Regions from separate parts of the Pseudomonas sp. 86_A genome, predicted to be linked through region 1. Evidence: riboswitches for the same ligand, from Rfam matches in the RefSeq annotation. Region 1 holds a riboswitch; the other holds the start of a gene.
What was found. Region 1 has a riboswitch for manganese ahead of J5M57_RS17115 (TMEM165/GDT1 family protein). Riboswitches for the same ligand answer to the same signal wherever they lie in the genome.

Region 1 (7,710 bases):
CGGCGATCAGGCCGCACTCGATGCACGCTTCGAGGGTCGCAGCCATTTTGGCGTGAACGTGCCGGAGCGCGAGTTCGACAGCGCCGTGGTGTTCTTGCCCAAGTCCAAGGATCTGACCGATTACATCCTCAACGCCGTGGCTGCGCGTCTGGCCGGGCGTGAGGTGTTTCTGGTCGGCGAAAAACGCAGCGGCATCGAGGGCGCATCGAAACAGCTCAACCCGTTCGGCAAGCCGCGCAAGCTCGACAGCGCGCGCCACTGCCAACTGTGGCAGGTCACCGTGGCCAACGCGCCGCAAGCCAAATCCCTGGAAAGCCTGGCGCAGACCTATGAGCTGCCACTGGCCGAAGGCCCGTTGAAAGTCATCAGCCTGCCGGGTGTGTTCAGCCATGGTCGCCTGGATCGCGGCAGCGCCCTGCTGCTGGAGCATCTGGACAAACTGCCGAGCGGCCATCTGCTCGATTTCGGCTGTGGCGCGGGCGTGCTGGGGGCGGCGGTCAAACGGCGTTATCCGCACAATCAAGTGACCTTGCTCGACGTCGATGCCTTTGCTGCCGCCAGCAGTCGCCTGACGTTGGCGGCCAACGGACTGGAAGCCGAAGTGATCACCGGTGACGGTATCGACGCCGCGCCGATGGGTTTGAACGCGATTCTGAGCAACCCGCCGTTCCATGTCGGGGTGCACACCGATTATTTCGCCACCGAGAACTTGCTGCGAAAAGCAGCCAAACATCTGAAAAACGGCGGCGAACTGCGGCTGGTGGCGAACAGCTTCCTGAAGTATCAACCGCTGATCGAAGAGCACTTGGGCGTGTGTGCGATCAAGGCCGAAGGCAATGGTTTCCGGATTTACCGGGCCAAGCGCGGCTGAAAATTAGCACTTGCCGAATGGATTCTGCCTAGGCAGAATCCGCTCCGTCCTAGGGGAGTAGTCTCCCACGAGCGCCAAGCTCGTCCGGCATACGTCAACATACTTGATCCTCAGATCATGGCGTATGCGACCCAAGCGTCCGCACCAGACGGATCGCAGGGTTTGACAAGACCTATGACACGCACACCTTACCCGGGGCGGGAAGGCTGTACGTGTCATAGCCGTGTCGACCCGCCCCTTAGGAAAATCCTGATGCTGGACTCGTTACTCGTTCCCACCGCAATCGTTGCCTTGGCCGAAATCGGCGACAAGACGCAACTGCTCGCGCTGATTCTCGCCGCTCGCTTTCGCAAACCCTGGCCGATCATTGCCGGTATCGTCGCCGCGACCCTGGCCAACCACGCGGCAGCCGGTGCGGTCGGCGCCTGGTTCGGCAGCTTCTTCTCCGATTCGGTGCTGCACTGGATTCTTGCCGCAAGCTTCACCGCCACTGCGCTGTGGACGTTGGTCCCGGACAAGATGGACGACGATGAAGCCAGCACCGCACGCAAGTTCGGCCCGTTCCTGACCACGCTGATTGCGTTCTTCCTCGCGGAAATCGGTGACAAGACCCAGATCGCCACCGTGATGCTGGCGGCGCAATACCCTGAGTTGTGGCTGGTGATCATTGGCACCACGGCGGGCATGTTGATTGCCAACGTGCCGGTGGTCCTGGCGGGTAACTTTGCCGCGGAGAAACTGCCGCTGACGCTGATCCGTCGCCTGGCGGCTTCGGCATTCCTGATTCTGGCGATCGTTGCGGTGTACAAGGCGATGCAGAGCAGTGGCTGGGTTTAACCCCTGCGCCTGAGCCTTGCACATCATTGTGGCGAGGGAGCTTGCTCCCTCGCCACAAAAACAAGGCCCCTTTTGCCCCGACTATCTATCAGGACTTCGGGGCTTTTTCGTAAAGCGGCATCACTTTCGGAATCGCTGCCTGCAACGAGGCGATCCGGCTGGACGACGCCGGGTGAGTGCTCATGAATTCCGGCGGTGCGCCTTCCGAGGCCTTGCTCATCTTGTTCCACAAGGTGATCGCCGCATTCGGGTTGTACCCGGCGCGGGCGGCCAGTTCGAGGCCGATCAAGTCGGCTTCGTTTTCGTTGGCACGGCTGTTGGGCAAGGTCATGCCGTAGTTGGCCACGGTGTCGGCCAGCGCCAGGCTGTCCTGACCCAGACCGAGCAACGCACCGGCACCCTGCTTGGCCATTTCAATCCCGTAGGCTTTGGACATCGCTTCACGACCGTGCTCGCGCAGGGCATGGGCGATTTCATGGCCCATCACCGCGGCGATCTCATCGTCGGTCAGCTTCAGGCTGTCGATCAGCCCGGTGTAGAAAATGATCTTGCCGCCAGGGCCGCAGTTGGCGTTTAGCTCATCGCTCTTGATCAGGTTGACCTCCCACTGCCATTGGGCGGCATCGGGGCGGAAATTCGGCGCCTGGGCGATCAGGCGGTTGGCAATGGCCTGAACCCGCTTGGCCTCCGGGCTGGTCTTGTCCAGTACGCCTTTGCTCGACGCCTCGCCAACGGTCTTCTGATAGGACTGGGCATACATCTGGTCGACCTCTTGCGAGGACAGCATGCTGAACATGTACTGCTTGCGCTCCACCCCTACGGCTCCGCCGCTGGTGGTGTTGACCGACTGACAACCGGCCAGCAACAGCGCTGCGCTCAGTGCACTTACAACCAATGTCTTGTTCATTCAAAAGCTCCCTGAAAACATGCCGCGTATCCTAGGCGGGTAATTGTATCGGCGCCAGATACAACAGACGTGTTGCAGTGTCTTTCGGATGTTTCCCACTTCTGCTGTCGTAAAAAATTCACAGCGCCCGGCAGACCCGCCACCACTGCGTCGCGCACCGATCCATTTGCGACATGCCCCGCTCTTTGTTCCGCTCGGCACTCATGGCGCAATGCCCGCTGCCGATACAACAGCGCAGACGTCCTCTTGCGTGCGGAGCTCCCATGAAGTTCAAGTCGATCCAGTTTTCCGTCGCCGCCCTGGCCGGCGCCATCGTCCTCAGCGTGGTCGCCGCGCTGGTGCTGTACGCGCTGTTTTCCGGCGCCCGCACCCAAGAGATGGTGCAACAGCGCACTCAGGCGCAGTTCGAGCAAGTCATCGAACAACGCCTGACCTCCTTGGCGCAGACTCAGGTCAGCCAGATCCAGCGCGAACTCGAAGCGCCGCTGCTGATTGCCGGCGGCCTGGTGCGGGTCAACGCCCTGCTCGGCACGCCGGGCACCGATGGCCAGCCGCGCCTGACCGTCAGCCGCGAACAACTGATCAGCCTGATCAAAGAGAACGTCGAAAAGAACCCGAAGATTCTCGGCACTTACATCGGCTGGGAAAAAAACGCCCTTGATCACAACGACGCCGCCTACGTCGGCACCAGCGTGGTCGGCATCGACTCGGCCAACGGGCGCTTCCTGCCGTGGTGGTTCCGCAATGACGACGGCACCCTCGGCCTGGATAAACTGGTGGACGTCGACGACCAGAAAGTCCTGTCCACCGGCGTGCGCGCCAGCGAGTACTACCTGTGCTCGAAAGAGAGCAAGAAATCCTGCGTGATCGACCCGGCGCCCTACAAGGTCGGCGACAAGGTCGTCATGCTCGCTTCATTCATTGAGCCGATCATGCTCAATGGCACCTTCCAAGGCATCGTCGGCGCCGACCTGTCGGTGAACTTCATCCAGGAAATGCTCCTGGGCGCCAACCAGAAACTCTACAGCGGCGCCGGGCAAATGGCCCTGATCGGCGGCAATGGCCGGATCGTTGCCTACACCAAGGACCCAAGCAAATTCGGTGAGAAGGTCAGCGACATTCTCGACGCCGAGCAAATCGCCAACCTGGCCAACCTCAAGCGCGGCGAAGTCACTTATTCCGTCAACAAGGACAAGGGCCGCATCGAACTGTACCTGCCGTTCGGCATCGGCCAGACCGACGCGCGCTGGACGCTGATGCTGCAACTGCCGCTCAACGCGGTGATGGCCGATCTGCAGAAACTCCAGGGCGACCTCGACGCCCAGCGCAAATCCGACACCTTCGGCATGGCCATGGTCGGTCTGATCATCGCCGCCATCGGTCTGCTGGTGATCTGGCTGGTGGGTCACGGTATCGCCCGACCGCTCAAACAAATGGTCGCCATGCTTGATGACATCGCCAAAGGTGAAGGCGATCTGACCCGTCGTCTGAGCAGTGATCGCAGTGATGAACTGGGTTCGATTGCCAAGGGCTTCAACACCTTCCTCGCCAAGTTGCAGGCGATGATCACGCAGGTGGTGACGTCAGTGCAGAGTGTCAGCGACTCCTCCGAACACACCGCCGACATCGCCATTCGCACCAACATCGGCATTCAGAAACAGATGGCCGAGATCGATCAGGTCGCCACCGCGGTGCAGGAGATGACCGCGACCGCGCAAGACGTGGCGCGCAACGCCACCCAGGCGGCGCAAGCCGCCAGTCACGCGGATCAGGCCGCCGGCCAGGGCATGCAGATTGTGCGGGACACGTCGAATTCGATCGGCGTGCTGGCGGTGGAAATCGGCAAGGCCGTGGAAGTGGTACAGACCTTGGCCAAGGACAGCGAAAACATCAACGCGATCCTCACCGCGATTCGCGGGATCGCCGAGCAGACCAACCTGTTGGCACTGAACGCGGCGATCGAAGCGGCGCGGGCCGGCGAACAGGGTCGCGGCTTTGCTGTGGTAGCGGACGAGGTGCGCAATCTGGCGCAGAAAACCCAAAAGGCCACCGAAGAAATCCAAAGCATGATCCAGCAATTGCAACAGGGCACCCGCGATGTGGTGCGGGTCATGGAAGACAGCCAGAACCGCACCGACGAAAGCGTGCTGCACGCCGCGAAAGCCGCTGAAGCGCTGGAGACGATTACCCAGGCGGTGTCGGTGATCAACGACATGAACACGCAGATCGCCAGTGCGGCGGAAGAGCAGAGCGCGGTGGCTGACGATATCAACCGCAACGTGATCAATATCGGTCAGGTGGCCAATGAAGTGGCAGGCGGCGCGGATGAGTCGAGTTCGGCGAGTGCCGGCCTGACCAAACTGGCGGAGCAGCAGCGGCGGTTGATCAATCAGTTCAAGGTTTGACGTCGAAGGCTAAAAGTCAAAAGCTCCCCCTCACCCTAGCCCTCTCCCAAAGGGAGAGGGGACTGATTGGGGGATATTTCAGAATTACACCGACCTTAGAGATATACGCTGAATCCCTAATCAACTCGGTGCATCACGTCGGTGGATCGCTCAAGACACCTCGGTCAGTCCCCTCTCCCTCCGGGAGAGGGCTAGGGTGAGGGGCTTTTGATCTGCTGCTAGGCTGGGGTCAGGCACTCCGGCCCATTGAGCTTCGGATCATTGATCAGATTCGCCAACACCCGCTCGCGCAACGCCGCCGGCTCACTGGCGAGCAAGCCCTGCAGCACATGCAGCGGCGTCTCGGGATCGAGCCAGGCGGCCTGCCCCGCTTCATCGAGAATCAGCGGCCGGCGCTGACTGGCCGCCGGCTGAGTGATGACGGCGGTACTCAGCCACACCTGCTCCTGCACCGGATACGCTTCCCAGATCGCCGCGAAAAACAGCGAAGAGCCCTCCCCCGGCGTCAGCCAGTACGGGCGTTTGCGCACGCTGCCACGCCATTCGTAGAAACCGTTGGCCGGCAACAGGCAGCGACGCAGGCGCAGCGCCTCGCGGAACATCGGTTGCTCGGCCACGGTTTCGGCCCGAGCATGCGCCGGTGTTTTCGACAGATCGGTCAGCCACGGCGGCGTCAGCCCCCAACGGGCGCGGGCCAGCGAGCGCTGGCCGTCGGCCTCGGCGCGCAGCATCAACACCGAATCATTGGGGGAAATGTTCCACTGCGCCTGTTGATCGGCGGGAAAACCAGGCAGGGCCGCGAAGTCGCGGTTCCAGCGAAACAGGGCATAACGTCCACACATGGGGCAACACGACTCAGAAGTAAAACGAACGTCAGCCTAACAGACCAGCGTCCCGGGGAAGCTCTCCGGTTCATCGCCGGGCAGCGGCAGCGCGGCATTGTACGCGGTGATCAGTTCGCGGGCGTACTCGGCCTGATCGTTATCGACCGACAGGCCGAGCAGCCCAAAAATCGGCAACTCCCCCGTGCCGCCGAGCAGATCCCGGCCCACCAGATGGGCCTCGATGCCTTCGCTGGCGAGCATGCCCTTGAGCATCTCGCCTTCCATCAGGTTTTCCGGCTCGTAGATTCGCTGCATGGGCGCCCCCTCACTCGTTTTCGCTGCGGACTTCGAGCAACCATTCATGACCATCGGTTTGCAACACGAAAGTGATCGGGCGGCAACACACATGGCAATCTTCGATATAAGTCTGATCCCCTGCCGACAAATCCAAAAATGCGTCGTTTGGTTCCCCACAATAAGGACATTCGTAGCGCTCGGTTTCCAGCATCGCGGTCTCCCAGGTGACTTGTGCGTATAATCGCCGGTCTATTTGCAGGGCTATTTTTGTCTGGCTACTTTTTCAGACCGTGCCCCGTTGGTTTTCGATCAAAACCTTTACTTACCCTAGCCGTTTCCAACAAGAGAGCATGATGGGCGAATTCGATGCCATCCGACCTTACGACGACAGCGAAGTACCTGCGGTACTGGCAAGACTGCTCGGCGACAAGGCGTTTCTAGATATCCTCACCCACTTCCGCTTCCCGCGTTTTGCCGGTGCCTTCGGCTGGATGCTCAAACCACTTATAGCCCATCGGCTGCGTCGTGAGTTTGCCGACGTCAATTCGGTGGCAACGTTGCAGGACAAAGTCGAGTTCTACGTCGACCACACCATCGAGCGCGCCACTGATGGCGTGACCTACACCGGTGTCGAGCAATTCAAGTCCGGCAGCGCCTATCTGTTCATCGCCAACCACCGCGACATCGTGATGGACCCGGCCTTCGTCAACTACGCGGTGTACCACGCCGGCCTGCCGACCCCGCGCATCGCGATCGGCGATAACCTGCTGCAGAAGCCTTTTGTCAGCGACCTGATGCGTCTGAACAAGAGCTTTATCGTGCACCGCTCGATCACCGGCCGCCGCGAGAAAATGGCCGCGTATCAACTGCTGTCGGCGTACATCAACCACTCGATCCGCAATGACTGCGCTTCGATCTGGATCGCCCAAGCCGAGGGCCGGGCCAAGGACGGCGACGACCGTACCGAGTCGGCGATCCTCAAGATGTTCCACATGAGCCGCAAGGACGAGCCGTTCGGCGAGGTCATCCAGTCGCTGAACCTGACCCCAGTGTCGATCAGCTACGAATACGACCCGTGCGACCAGGCCAAGGCCCGCGAGCTGTACATCCGCGCCACCACCGGCACTTACGCCAAGGCGCCGGGTGAGGATGACGTGAGCATTGCCAAGGGCATCACCGGCTACAAGGGCCGGGTGCACGTGAACTTCGCCGCGCCGATCACTGAATTGTTCGAAGACACCAAGCAGTTGGCGATCGAAATGGACAAGCAGATTCTCGGCGGATATCGCTTGTTCCCGGTGCATTACCTGGCGTACGCGCAGTGGGCGGAGGCTGATCCGCAACTGAATGTGCCGAAAGCCGCCGAGGTGTTCCCGGCCGAGGAACTGGCCAAGGCGCAGGAAGAATGGCAGAGCCGCCTGGATGCCTGCCCTGAAGAACACCGTCCGTACCTGGTGCTGCAATATGCGACGCCGGTGCGCAATCAGTACCGGGTCAAGGCTGGGTTGCCGTTGTAAGCACTTTCCACTCGACGCAAAAACGGCGCCCTCGGGGCGCCGTTTTTTATCT
Region 2 (7,710 bases), on a different contig from region 1:
CGGTAGCCGTTTCGTGCACCTGCAACGGCCAGTCGGCGCCCCACAAGGCGTCGACCTCTTCCATGGCCCAGCCGCTCAAACCGGCAATCAACATCGCCAGCAACATCAGAAGCATCACTAGCGCGCCAATCGGCGAATGCCCGAGGCGATGCTCGGGCCGTCCGGCAATCAGTGATCGCCCATGGGCGATCAGCCGCGTCGGTGTCGGCCAGAAATCCGCCCAGCGCGCACTGCGCGGCCCGACGAATCCCCACACCACGCGCACCAGCAGCCAGGCCATGGCGTAATAGCCGAGCCAGACATGCCAGTCGTCACCGGCTTCATTGAAGAAGTAGTTGGCGACGAAGACGCCCGCGATGGACAGATGAAACAGCCGCACCACGGGGTCCCACAGGCGCAGGGACGCGCTTGGCATCAGCCCTTGATCTCGGTTTTCACCGCTTTGCCGCTGACCGGGTCGTGGTAGATCTCGATCTTGCGCTTGTCTTTGTCGAAGCCGTAGATCTCATAGCAGTTGCCGTCGGTAACCTTGAACTTGCTGATCTCGTAGCCCTGGGCCTTGAGCTGCTCCTGAAAGGCTTTCTGGTCTTGCCATTGCGAACGTTCGGCGGTGGTGCATTGCGGGCCGGCGACGGCCAACGGGCTGGCAACGATCAGGGACAACAGCAGAAGTTTGCGCATGGAAAACACTCTCGCTCGATGAGGAAGGCCTCACTGTGCAAAAGCAACCTTAGTGAAAGCTTAGTTGGCAACGAGTCGTTACATCTTTCCCGTCGGGTGAACTGCCACAGCCCCTCGCACAGCGGCATGATGCCGCCGGTCACCCGCCCTGTTTCCTCAAGAGACTCCGTTATGCGCCTATTGCTGGTCGAAGATGATCGCGCCCTCGGTCAAGGCATTCGTGTTGCCCTCGGCAGCGAAGGCTACACCCTCGACTGGTTGCAGGACGGGGTCAGCGCCTTGCATGCCCTGCGCAGCGAAAGCTTCGATCTGCTGCTGCTCGACCTCGGCCTGCCGCGCCTCGATGGCCTGGCCCTGCTGCAACGCCTGCGCGGCGAACAACAGGATCTGCCGGTGCTGATCCTCACCGCCCGCGACGGCACCGCCGAACGCATCGCCGGGCTGGACGCAGGGGCCGACGACTACCTGATCAAACCGTTTGACGTCGATGAATTGAAAGCCCGCATCCGCGCCTTGCTGCGCCGCAGCCAGGGCCGTGCGCAACCGGTGCTGGAGCATGCCGGGGTGTGTCTCGACCCGGTCACGCAACAAGTCAGCTGGCACGGCAACGACGTGGTGGTCACCCCCATGGAATATCAACTGCTGCACCAACTGCTGGCCCGTCCCGGCAAGGTCGTCACCCGCGAACGCCTGTCCCGGGCGCTGTATGGCTGGCAGGAACGGGTCGAGAGCAACACCCTCGAAGTGCTGATCCACAACCTGCGCAAAAAGCTTTCGACCGAGTTGATCCGCACCGTGCGCGGTGTCGGTTATGTGCTGGAGCTCAAGCCATGATTTCCATTCGTGCGCGAATTCTGGTGCCGGTGCTGATTTTGGTATTGATCGGCGACGTCCTGATCAGTTGGCTGGTGCTGCGCGACAGCCACCACGAAATCGAAGAAGTCTACGATGCCCAACTGGCGCAAAGTGCCCGTCTGCTGCAAGGCGTGCTGGCCCAGCGTGCGCCGGGCGACAACGACTGGACCCGGCTCTATCAGGCGTTCGATGCAGCCATGAGCCGGGTCGGTGATGGCGAGGCCGCGCACCCTTACGAAACTCGTCTGACCTTTCAGGTCTGGCGCAGCGACGGGCAGTTGCTGGTGCGCTCGGCCGAAGCACCGGAGCTCGCCGCACCGCCAACCACTCTCGGCTCGCATGACCTGATGGAAAATGGCCGCGACTGGTGCGCGTTCCTGCTCAAGGACCCGCAACAAGGGCTGTTGATCTGGGTCGGCGAGCGCGACGATATCCGCCAGGACCTGATCGAGCGCATCGTCGGCCACACCCTGTGGCCGAGCCTGATCGGCGTACCGCTGCTGGCCGCGCTGATCTGGCTGAACATCGGCTGGGGCCTGCAGCCGTTGCGCGCGATGGCGCAGAGCATTCGCGGACGTGACACCGAAACCCTGAAACCGCTGCACCTCAGCCCCCTGCCGCATGATCTGGAGCCGATGCAAACCGCGCTCAATCGTCTGTTGCAGCAGATCGACAACCTGCTGGCCCGGGAACGCCGCTTCATCGCCGATGCGGCCCATGAGCTGCGCACGCCGCTGGCGATCCTGCGGATCCACGCGCAAAACGCACAACTGGCCGCGACCCCGCAACAGCGCGAAGAAGCCCTGGAGTTTCTGGTCAGCGCAGTGGATCGGGCGACGCGCATCGCCAGTCAGTTGCTGACCATGGCGCGGATCGAACCGCGCCTGGCGCATCCCGAAACCAGCGCCGTGGACCTGACCGAACTGGTCCGCGAAGAACTCGCCGAACTGGCGCCGCTGGCCCTGGAAAAAGACGTCGAACTGATCCTCGACAGCGACCACCACTGCCCGGTCGAAACCGATCCGGTGGCCCTCGCCATCGCCCTGCAAAACCTGGTGACCAATGCGCTGAACTTCGCCCCGCCCGGCAGCGAGGTGCGGGTTCAGGTGCAACCGCAGGCCGGCGGCGCGGTGTACATCAGCGTCGAGGACGCCGGGCCCGGGATCAACGAATTGGAGTACGCGCGGTTGTTCGAGCGTTTCTACAGCCACGGCCATGGCAATGGCGCCGGGCTGGGGCTGGCGATCGTGCAGATGATCGTCAGCAAGATCGGCAGCACGCTGCAGCTGTACAACCGGCCGCAGGGTGGATTGTGCGCGCAGTTGCGGATCAATGAGGCCCCCTTGGCTTAGCGCTGCTCTCTCAGGTCAGATTCGCTGTGGCGAGGGAGCTTGCTCCCGCTGGACTGCGCAGCAGGGCTTCTGCTGTTCGGCAAAAAAAGGGCCGCTGCGCGACCCGGCGGGAGCAAGCTCCCTCGCCACAGAGATTTGCTCTTTTTCGATGGCCTCGGCGCTTTTGACAAAATTTTCATGTTGGCCCCCATAAGATCCGCAGCCTCGTTGGGGAGTAGCCTGTTTCCGAGTTCCTCGGAAGCGTTCGTATCAACATTCTCGGCAACATGCCGTGGTGCGAACACCTTTTGGTTGGTGAGACCGACGACACATCCATGCCTAAAGTCGGGCGTGTGGTTGTGTCGTTGACTCATAGCCCGACTGGAAGTGTGCCCCCGTGAATCCTGTTTCCCTCATATTCCTCGCCCTGGCCATGTCCACGGACGCGTTCGCCGCGGCCATCGGCAAAGGCTCCAGCCTGCACAAACCGCGTCTGACCGAAGCCTTGCGCACCGGTCTGATTTTCGGCGTAATCGAAGCCATCACCCCGATCATCGGCTGGCTGATCGGCCAGGCCGCCACCCGTTGGGTCGCCGAATGGGACCACTGGATCGCCTTCACCCTGCTGGTCATCCTCGGCCTGCACATGATCTACAACGGCCTCAAACACGAAGACGAGGAAGAGGAAAAACCCGGTCAACATTCGTTCCTGATTCTCGCGGTCACCGCGTTTGCCACCAGCATCGACGCACTCGCGGTGGGCGTCGGCCTGGCGTTCGTCGACGTCAATATCTGGGTGGCGGCAGCGGCCATCGGCCTGGCGACCATGACCATGGTGACCCTCGGCGTGATGCTCGGCCGGGTGCTCGGCGCGGTCGTCGGCAAGCGCGCGGAAATTGTCGGTGGCGTGGTGTTGATGATCGTCGGCGCGACCATCCTCTACGAGCACTTGTCGGTCTGATTCAACCTGCAATCAACGCTGTCAGTGCCAACGCGTTACCCAGCGCGGCACCACTGGCAGTGTTGTCGAAGATGCACCAAGTCACGGCGCCTTGTGCTGCCGCGACTTTCAGCTGCTGTGCCAGCGCTTGCAGATAACGCTCATCGTAGGCGCTGTGGTAGATCCGCGGCGAACCGTGCAGTCGCCAATAACCCAGCCCCGCCCAGTCCTGCGCCGAGCCATCGGTGCTGATCCGCGACGGATCGACCACCGCCTGGGCAATCCGATACGCCTGCAACAGGGGCTGCGCGGTAACCCACGATGCGTGCCGTGGCTCAACCACCACGTCACCGTCGAATCGCTGGCGCAACGCGACGAAAAATGCCTCAGCGCTTGCCGGCTCGAATGCCAGCGACGGCGCAAGTTGCACCAGCAAACACCCCAGTCGATCACCCAGGCCGCCGCACTGCTCCAGAAACTCATCAAGCGCCTGATCACAGTTTTGCAGACGCAATTCATGGGTGATCCGCTTCGGCACCTTCACCGAAAAACGAAAGCCTGGCGGCACAGATTCCGCCCAGCGCGCATAAGTCTGACGACGATGCGGGCGATAAAACGAGCTGTTGATTTCCACACCATTGAATCGCGCCGCATAACGCTGCAGATGCGTGCCCTCGGCCGGAAACTGCGGCCAATACTCACGCCCCAGACTCCAGCCTGCGCAACCAATGAACATCAAAAAAGCACCTTCGCCGCTTCACGCATGAAAATCTCCACGGTCTTCGGACCAATCCCGTCGAAAGCCTTCAGGCGCTGTTCGAACTCGCCACGATCGGAGCTGGCCTTGACGATGTTGCCGACCTTGCCGGCGTATTCGTCATTGAGCCGCGCCGCCAGCGCCAACAGACGCGTGGCTGTGGTTTCGTCGTAACGCACGTAATGCGCCTCGCCGAGCATGCCGACCAATTGCCGATGCGTGCAGTTCGCGAGTTTGCGCGGCGTGTCGCGCTGATGCCGCTCGGCAATCACTCGATAGGCCTCGGCGGCAATGCCGGCCTGAATACGCTTGCCCATCAGAAAACTGGCGAGCAGCCATTTGAACAACCCCTCCTCGCTCACTGGATCAAGGCTGATGTGCAGGTCGTGGGCGCTGACGGTTTTGCTCATCGGGTGATCGCTCGCGGCTTGAGGGGGCTTTTGCTTGAGGCCCATGGAGAGCGCCGGGCGTTCCTTTTTTTTGCGTGGTAACTAGTCAATGGCGGCAGGCTGCGATCCTTTTAAAAGATCGCAGCCTGCAGCAGCGCCTGCTCGGATTATTTTTTGCCGGGGAGGACGCTCGCCAACACTTGTTTGGCGGCTTGCACGATCACGCCCGCTTCATCCGGGTCGCCCTTGAGCAAGGTGGTGGCAAACTTTTTCGCCTGTTGGAACGTGATATGTGGCGGCAACGGCGGCACGTTGGGGTCGGTCTTGAACTCGATCAGCACCGGCACGTCCGAGGCCAGCGCCTGCTCCCAGGCGGCGGCGACGTCCTCATCGCGGTCGACGAAAATGCCTTTCAGGCCGATGGAAATGGCGAACAGGTGATACGGCACGTCGGGAATGCTCTGCGAGGCTTCGAACTTCGGATCGCCCTCCATCACTCGCTGCTCCCAGGTGACCTGATTCAAATCCTCGTTGTTGAACACCGCGCAGATCCACTTCGGACTCTCCCACTGGCGCCAGTATTTGGCGACGGTAATCAGCTCAGCCATGTTGTTCATCTGCATCGCGCCGTCACCCACCAGCGCGATCACCGCACGCTCAGGATGCGCAAACTTGGCAGCAATCGCGTACGGCACCGCAGCGCCCATCGAGGCCAGCCCACCGGACAGCGAACATTGCATGCCCCGGCGAATCTTCAGGTCACGGGCGAACCAGTTGGCGCAGGAACCCGAGTCGCTGGTGATGATCGCCTGCTCCGGCAAGCGCGGTGACAACTCATACACCACCCGCTGCGGATTGATCGGATCGGCTTTGGCCATGGCGCGTTTTTCCAGGGTTTTCTCCCAACTGCCGCGCCAGCCTTCGATCTTTTTGCGCCACTTGCGCGAGGTCTTCTGTTCGAGCAACGGCAGCAGCGCCGCAAGGGTTTCGGCGGAGTCGCCGACCAGATTGACCTCCATCGAATAACGCAGACTGAGCATGTCCGGCTGCAAGTCGATCTGCACACCCCGCGCCTGGCCTTCCTGGGGCAGAAATTCGGCATAGGGGAAACCCGAGCCGATCATCAGCAAGGTGTCGCACTCGTTCATCAGCTTGTAGCTCGGTTCGGTGCCGAGCAAGCCGATGCTGCCGGTGACCCAAGGCAAGTCGTCCGGCAGCGCGGCCTTGCCGAGCAAGGCTTTGGCGACACCGGCACAGAGTTTTTCCGCGACGGCAATCACTTCATCCGTGGCCTGCAATGCACCGGCGCCCACCAGAATCGCGACTTTTTCACCGCTGTTCAAAACGTCGGCGGCGCGCTGCAGATCCGCCTCGTAGGGCAGCACTTTCGGCTTGGTGTAACCGACGCCGGAATGCGCGGTGCCATGCGCCCGGGCCGGCGCCTCGTACTCAAGGTCCTGCAGGTCATTGGGCAGGATGATCGCCGTCACCCGCCGCTCGCCAACCGCCGTGCGCACGGCGCGGTCGAGCAGATGGCGCACCTGTGACGGCGCCGACGCTTGCTGCACAAAGGCGCCGGCCACATCCTTGAACATCGAGACCAGGTCCAGCTCCTGCTGGTAATGGCTGCCGAGCGCGGTACGCGCCTGCTGGCCGACAATCGCCAGCACCGGTTGGTGATCCATGCGGGCGTCGTACAGCCCGGTGATCAAGTGCGAAGCCCCTGGCCCTGAGGTGGCAATGCACACCCCCAGCTCGCCGGTGAATTTGGCATGCGCCGAGGCCATGAACGCGGCCATTTCTTCATGCCGCGCCTGAACGAATTCGATCTTGCCATTGGCTCGGGCGAGCGCGCCGAACACGCCATTGATGCCGTCTCCCGGATAACCAAAAATCCGCGTGACGCCCCATTGGCTGAGCCGCTCAACCAGAAAATCTCCCACTGTCGTCGTCATCTCGTTCCTCGCCTGTCACCGATGCATGAAGCCTGCCCGAAGAGATATCCGCCGGGCGGTACAAGGGTCTGGACAGTCGAGGCGCGCGTGAAGTTTCGATTGTTTTAGCCGCTGGCCGGTTACGCCGGGCATCGGTCCCCCCCCCGGCGCTGGATGCCGGACAAGGTTTTGCGAAGGGTGAATCAACGAGGCGGGTGCACCGTCATCGATACCAGTTTGACCACGATCGGGCGCACCACGAGGATGCACAGAAACGCCACGGGCATCGCCAGTTTGTAGGCGTGCAGCGCATTACTCAGGTAGTCGTTATCAATGCCGGAATTGGCGGCGGTGATCACCAGCGACATCAGGAACGCCATGATCGTCGCCATGTACAACGCAAACACATAGGGCGTCGCCCGCGATGACAGCTTGCGACGCGAGGGATACAGGGCATCGGTGGTGGTTCTTTGATTCATATGGCTTTTCCATCCATTGACAGGGAGCCGGCACCTTAGCAAAGCCCCCCTGCCCCCAACTAGACCGCCAGCCACAGGTACTTTATAAAGCAGAACTTACGAATCGAACGCACTTGGCGGAGCACGGATGAACCTGTTGGCGGCGATTGCCAGTTTTATCAAAGTGGTTGAAGCCGGCTCCATCGTCGGTGCCGCCAAGACCCTGGGCGTCAGTGCCGCCGCTGTGAGCCAGACCCTCAATCGCCTCGAAACGCACCTTGGCGTGCGCTTGTTGCAACGCACCACCCGCCGCATGGCCCTGACCGAAAACGGCGCGCTGTATTACGAAAAGGTCAAACGCATCG

Region 2: linked by a shared signal. The riboswitch ahead of mntP (manganese efflux pump MntP) and the one ahead of J5M57_RS17115 (TMEM165/GDT1 family protein) in region 1 are both predicted to bind manganese.

Annotation. Positions count from the first base shown of each region.
Region 1 is NZ_JAFGYS010000010.1:212,321-220,030, forward strand. Features, by position in the region: gene J5M57_RS17110 (class I SAM-dependent methyltransferase) at 1-871, shown strand, start outside; yybP-ykoY riboswitch at 912-1,034, shown strand; gene J5M57_RS17115 (TMEM165/GDT1 family protein) at 1,124-1,708, shown strand; gene J5M57_RS17120 (M48 family metallopeptidase) at 1,797-2,615, opposite strand; gene J5M57_RS17125 (methyl-accepting chemotaxis protein) at 2,879-5,020, shown strand; gene J5M57_RS17130 (SOS response-associated peptidase) at 5,239-5,862, opposite strand; gene J5M57_RS17135 (DUF2007 domain-containing protein) at 5,899-6,159, opposite strand; gene J5M57_RS17140 (CPXCG motif-containing cysteine-rich protein) at 6,170-6,352, opposite strand; gene J5M57_RS17145 (1-acyl-sn-glycerol-3-phosphate acyltransferase) at 6,495-7,658, shown strand.
Region 2 is NZ_JAFGYS010000001.1:100,165-107,874, forward strand. Features, by position in the region: gene J5M57_RS00415 (cytochrome b/b6 domain-containing protein) at 1-415, opposite strand, end outside; gene J5M57_RS00420 (PepSY domain-containing protein) at 415-681, opposite strand; gene J5M57_RS00425 (response regulator) at 853-1,515, shown strand; gene J5M57_RS00430 (ATP-binding protein) at 1,512-2,888, shown strand; yybP-ykoY riboswitch at 3,086-3,258, shown strand; gene mntP (manganese efflux pump MntP) at 3,265-3,828, shown strand; gene J5M57_RS00440 (DUF72 domain-containing protein) at 3,830-4,543, opposite strand; gene J5M57_RS00445 (DNA methylase) at 4,543-4,974, opposite strand; gene J5M57_RS00450 (thiamine pyrophosphate-requiring protein) at 5,121-6,908, opposite strand; gene J5M57_RS00455 (DUF2798 domain-containing protein) at 7,091-7,366, opposite strand; gene J5M57_RS00460 (LysR family transcriptional regulator) at 7,494-7,710, shown strand, end outside.